One region of the Blautia sp. MSK.18.38 genome, then DNA from elsewhere that is predicted to be linked to it. Evidence: a T-box and tRNA genes for the amino acid it is inferred to sense, from the RefSeq annotation. Region 1 holds a T-box; the other holds one or more tRNA genes.
What was found. A T-box is a leader RNA that pairs with one kind of tRNA and senses whether it is charged. The one in region 1 lies ahead of proS (proline--tRNA ligase), so its partner is inferred to be a tRNA-Pro.
Positions count from the first base shown of each region.

Region 1 (3,112 bases):
TGAAAATACCTATTCCTTCTACCGAAAATGGCTCCGTGATGTGGAGGCAGACCAGACAGAGGAGGGCGGTGTTGCCCATGTTGTTCCGGATATCATTTCCGGAAACGAAGGGTATAATTGGCTCCTTGAGCAGGGAAGTCATTCGGCAGCAGCGAGAAGATTTAAAATTCCGGGAAATACAGTAGAATTTGTCAGAGACCTTCGATATAATAAATACAGAGTGTTTACAGAACTACAGAATGAACAAAAGAAGAAGGGGTGTGGCAGAATGATCGACATTGCACATGCAAAACAGGAATTCGAAAAATATCTGGATGAATACGACCGGGAGGATGAACAGATCTGTCTGAAGATCGTACATACCTATGGCGTGGTGAAATACGCAGGAGAGATTGCCAGAAAAATGGAATGTTCCGGTGAAGATGTGGAACTTGCGGAGCTGATCGGTCTGCTTCATGATATTGGCCGTTTTGAGCAGATCCGTAGATTTCACAGCTTTGAGCCGGGAACCATGGATCATGCCGTGTTCGGTGCAGAACTTCTCTTCGGGGAGGAGAAGCTGATCCGGCGCTTCGTGGAGGATGATAAATTTGATGAGCTGATCGATGCAGCAATTCGGAAGCACAGTGATTTCAAACTGGAAGGAATCCACGATGCAAGAACACTTTTCCATGCAAAACTGATCCGGGATGCAGACAAGCTGGATAACTGCAGAGTAAAGCTGGAGGCGTCAATAGAGGCCATGCTTGGTGTATCAGAAGAGGTTGCAGGAGAAGGGCTGATCTCACCGGCAGTGTGGGAGTCCTGTCTCAGAAGAGAATCCGTGTTATCCGCAGACAGACATGCGCCGGTGGATTACTGGGTATCTTATCTTGCACAGTATTATGATATCAATTTTCCTGAGACCTGTGAGATCATCGAAGAAGAGGATTATATCACCAGGATCGCAGGGCGGCTGACTTATCAGGAGCAGGATACCAGAACTAAGCTCCATATTCTCACAGAAGATCTGAACAGGTATCTGGAGATGCCGGCTGTGTCTGTGAAGGAATAGGAGCATAGCAGTTACTGTTCACTGGCAATGTCCCGCGAGGTGTTTTTTGTGAGCGAAGGTCACAGAAAACCCGAGACATACCGCGCGAATTTATGCGATTAGCATAAATTCTGTGCATCGCGAAGCGTGTTACTGAGAACGGAGTGAACAGTAACTTATAGCAGAGAGACTTGTTATATTTTTTTGTTTGGGGTTGACTTTGAGGCGGTTTTCGCCTAAAATATATCAAAGATACGGCGATGATGAGAATAGTACACAGGGAATTATCTCAGAGAGGGATCTGCTTTGGTGGAAGGATCCTGTGCGTGAACTGTGGAACCGGCCTCGGAGCTCTGCGTGATTGAAGCGTGGCGTGTGTTTCCGGCGTTAACGGGTGTTGAGAGAACAGCTTTTCAGGCTGTTAACTGGGGTGGTACCGCCGAAGTCATTCGGTCCCTTGTGAGGGATTTGGATGGCTTATTTTTTTGTCCGTAAAACGGGATTGTAAATGCAGTGTACGGTTTATGGGACAGAAGAGTGAGCTGGAAGGATTCCGGATTGCTGTGGCTGCCTGACAGCCGGCAATATGTAACAGATCACAAGAAAAAGGAGATTTATCATGGCAAAAGAAAAGAAATTAGTACAGGCCATCACATCTATGGATGAGGATTTTGCTCAGTGGTATACAGACGTTGTTAAGAAGGCTGAGCTCTGTGGCTATACAAGTGTTAAGGGCTGTATGGCGATCAAACCTGCAGGTTATGCGATCTGGGAGAATATCCAGCATGAGCTTGACCGCAGATTTAAAGAAACCGGTGTAGAGAACGTTTACATGCCGATCTTTATCCCGGAGTCTCTTCTTGATAAAGAGAAAGATCATGTAGAAGGTTTTGCTCCGGAGGTTGCATGGGTGACTCATGGCGGCCTTGATCCGCTGCAGGAGAGACTTTGCGTGCGTCCGACTTCTGAGACTCTGTTCTGCGATTTCTACCAGAAAGAGATCCAGTCCCACAGAGATCTTCCAAAGGTATATAATCAGTGGTGTTCCGTTGTCCGTTGGGAGAAGACAACACGTCCCTTCCTTCGTTCCAGAGAGTTCCTGTGGCAGGAGGGACATACTGCTCATGCAACAGCTGAGGAAGCGGAGCAGCGTACCATCCAGATGCTGAACATCTATGCAGACTTCTGCGAGGAAGTTCTTGCGATTCCGGTCATCAAAGGCCAGAAGACAGACAAGGAGAAATTTGCAGGTGCTGAGGCTACTTATACCATCGAATCTCTGATGCACGACGGTAAGGCTCTCCAGTCCGGTACAAGCCATAACTTTGGAGATGGCTTTGCCAAAGCATTCGGAATCCAGTACACAGATAAAGATAATACACTGAAATATGTTCACCAGACATCCTGGGGAATGACAACCCGTATGATCGGTGCGATCATCATGGTTCACGGTGATAACAGCGGACTTGTTCTTCCTCCGAGGATCGCTCCGGTACAGACTGTGATCATCCCGATCCAGCAGCGTAAAGAAGGTGTTATGGAGAAGGCTGACGAGCTTCTTGCAGCACTGAAGGCAGCAGGTATCCGTGCAAAGGTTGACGCGACAGACAAGAGCCCGGGATTCAAGTTTGCTGAGCAGGAGATGCGTGGTATCCCGCTTCGTGTGGAATGTGGACCGAAGGATATCGAGAACGGTCAGGCAGTTCTCTGCAGAAGAGATACCCGTGAGAAATACACAGTATCCTTCGAGGAGCTTGCAGATAAGGTAAAAGAGCTTCTGGATACCATTCAGCATGATATGCTGGAGCGCGCACGTGCACACAGAGAGTCACATACTTACGTAGCAAAGAATTATGAGGAGTTCGGTGAGATCATCAACAGCAAACCGGGATTCATCAAAGCTATGTGGTGCGGTGATCGTGCATGTGAAGACAAGATCAAGGAAGATTTCCAGGCAACATCCAGATGTATGCCGTTTGAGCAGGAGCAGTTAAGCGACGTTTGCGTATGCTGCGGAAAACCGGCTAAGAAAATGGTTTACTGGGGACGTGCATACTAAAAAAATACAGCAGGCCACTT
Region 1 covers NZ_JANFYP010000002.1:17,398-20,509, reverse strand. Annotated here, with positions in the region: gene NE638_RS01540 (alpha-L-rhamnosidase-related protein) at 1-1,054, shown strand, start outside; T-box leader at 1,285-1,494, shown strand; gene proS (proline--tRNA ligase) at 1,653-3,092, shown strand.

Region 2 (3,112 bases), on a different contig from region 1:
AAAAATCCGAAGGTATCTGTTTTCTATACAACAGGTGTCGGACATGCTTCAGAGACAACATATCTTGTACAGGATGCAGTAACTACAGATGGAGTGGTTGCTCTGGATTCCACTGTAGCGAGACCGGAAAATGAAACCTATACAGTAAGAGTTTCCAGTGATGGTCATGCAGATGTTTCTGTTCAGCTGGTGTATGGAACGATTGCTTTTAAAGAAAATTCAGGAGTTCTTTATATCGGAAGCTCCAGACAGCTTGAAGCAGCAGGCGAGAATTGCAAGGATGTAACATACGCTTCCGATAATGAAACGGTTGCATCTGTGGACGAGAACGGAAAAGTAACTGCGAAAGCAGCAGGAACAGCCGTGATCACAGCAACATCTGCAGCAGGAAAAACTGCACAGTACAAGCTTACTGTAAAAACGCCATCTGTAAAACTGAATGCATCAGCGAAGACGCTTTATGTAAAAGGATCTCCAGCTACAGTGACGCTGAAAGCAACGACCGCAGGTGTTACCGGAAAAGTAACCTATACAAGCAGTAAACCATCTGTTGTAGCTGTAGCCGCAAATGGAAAGGTAACTGCAAAGGCGGCAGGTACAGCTGTGATCACAGCGAAATGCGGAAATTATAAAGCAACCTGCAAGATCACAGTCAAGAAGCCGACTGTAAAAGCTTCGGCTTCAGCGAAAACTGTATTTGTGGGTGGAACAAGCCAGATCAAAGTGGAAAAAACAGGCGTTAGCGGAAAAGTTACTTATACAAGCAGTAATAAATCCGTTGCAGTGGTAAGCGCAGGCGGAAAAGTAACAGCAAAAAAAGCAGGAACAGCTACAATTACAGTAAAATGCGGAAGCTACAAAGCAACCTGCAGGATCACAGTAAAAAAAGGCAGCCTGAAGATCACATCCAAAACAGCTGTAAGTGTAAAAGCAAAGAAAACAACAGCCATCAAGGCAGCTGCTACTTCAAAGGCAAAGATCACCTACAAAAGCAGCAATACAAAAGTTGCTACTGTAAGCAGCAAAGGTGTTGTTAAAGGTGTGAAAAAAGGAAAAGCTGTTATCTATGTAAGCAGCAACGGAATCACAAAAAAAGTAACAGTTACAGTGAAATAAGCATATATTTCACCTGAATATATTTGATATGTTATAAAGAACCTTTCCCAAAACTGCTTCGGGTCTGCGAAAATGCATGCCCGAAGCAGGAAAAAAGAAAAAATTCGATTTTTTTGAAAAATTTTAATTTTTTCTATTGACAAAGTACAGAAACTCTAATATAATAGCTCTTGCAGTTGAGCAACACACAAACAACTGAAACAGAATAACGAAGCGTGGCTCAGTTTGGTAGAGCGCTGCGTTCGGGACGCAGAGGTCGCAGGTTCAAATCCTGTCGCTTCGACTAACAGCTTGAGAATCCCTTGGTTGAGGGGTTCTTTTTTATGTTTGTACATCCTGGAGCTTTTTTCAGTTGATGGAATGATTTCTCTCGATCTTCATATATATTAACGAAACCGAAATACCGGAGGGACGTGCGTTGGCTGGATATCAGCGTTTTGTTGCGTATGTGTACGAGTATCGGAAAGGAAAAAAAGATAGCAGCAGCGGTTATGTGAGGGTGGAGGCCAGAGATAGGAAATGCCGTGTGGAGGTTCATCTGCGCTGCGTTGGACTGGAGCCTGGAAGTCGGTGCAGAGTGTATGGGTTTGTGCGGCAGGAAGGGCTGATGGATGGTATTTTGATCGGAAACTGTGTTACCGGGCGGGAACGGATCGAGTGCGCACTGGAGACGGATACAGGGGATATTGGAGGCATGGGAAAAAGTCTTCAGGAGCTTGGAGGATTGCTTCTGATCTCCGATGCCGGCGGATTCTGGGGAACGGAATGGGATGATCAGCCGATCCGGCCGGAGAATTTCCGCGAGTGGAAGAAAAAAGAAACGGAATTTCGGAAGGAAACGGAGAAAACAGGAACGGAATATCAGAAGGCGGCGGAGAAAACAGGCAGAGAGCGGGAAGAAAAGGAAGAAGAAAATCAAAAAGATGGAACCTTGCCAGAAGTGCAGGAAAATCAGAAGGAGTCAGACAGGATCATGACGGTGGAGGAGATTCAGGAGGATGTATTAAAGACATCGGAAACCGGAAATTCATATCAGGCTCCCAGTCCGCATCCGCCGGAGCCACCGCATCCGCCGGAACCACCACGACCAGGCCAGCCGTCACCGCATCCGCCGGAACTACCACGGCCAGGCCAGCCGTCACCGCATCCGCCGAAACCATCGCGACCGGAGCCATCTCGTCCACTTCCGGGAATACCCTGTGATGATCCCTTTAACGACGGCTATTTCACAGACTGCCGCAAGATCAGACCATCGGACTGCAGTGCCTTATGCAGAAAAAACGGCTGCTTCTGCAGCAACCGTTTTGTCATGTACGGATATCAGAATTTCGGCCATCTTCTGCTGTGCAGAAATCCCCGGGGACAGTACATACTGGGAGTACCCGGTGGATACAGCCAGCAGGAACGGTTTATGGCCAATATGTTTGGCTTTCCCTACTTTAAGGAATGTCCGGATATTCATATCCCAGGCGGAAAGGGAGGATACTGGTACTGTTTTATTAACATCTGATCAGAAAAATTTCGGCATCCATGCAGATAAGCAAACAGTTTTGCAAATCCGCAGATCACAGCTCCATACCACGAATTTCTACTACCGGGATCGTCTGAGACAGGATATCCCGGTAGTTTTTCATTTCTTCCTCGGAGCAGGCAGAGAATCCCGGTATCAGAACTCCGTCGGAATCCCGGTAAGCCTGGAGATAATAAGCTTTTGCACCGCTTAACCACCGGCTGATCTCCTGAAAATCTTTTTCGGAATGAAGTTCCCTCACAACTGTTGTACGAAATTCATAATCAAGGTGTCCGTCCAGCAGCCATCCGGCAGTTTCCCGGATCCCATCCAGATCAGCATGTACACCGGTAAGCACAGGATAGTTGGAAGGACAGGCCTTGATATCCATGGCAACCTTGTTGATCAGGTCAGCTGCTGCGAGATTTTTTACCACGGAGGGGCGGGAACCGTTGGTATCGAGCTTCACATCATAGCCCAGCTCCC
Region 2 covers NZ_JANFYP010000001.1:15,525-18,636, reverse strand. Annotated here, with positions in the region: gene NE638_RS00105 (Ig-like domain-containing protein) at 1-1,116, shown strand, start outside; tRNA gene NE638_RS00100 (tRNA-Pro) at 1,326-1,399, shown strand; gene NE638_RS00095 (DUF6128 domain-containing protein) at 1,535-2,626, shown strand; gene NE638_RS00090 (anaerobic ribonucleoside-triphosphate reductase activating protein) at 2,682-3,112, opposite strand, start outside.
Region 2: it encodes a tRNA-Pro, which carries the amino acid that the T-box ahead of proS (proline--tRNA ligase) is inferred to sense. The anticodon was not compared.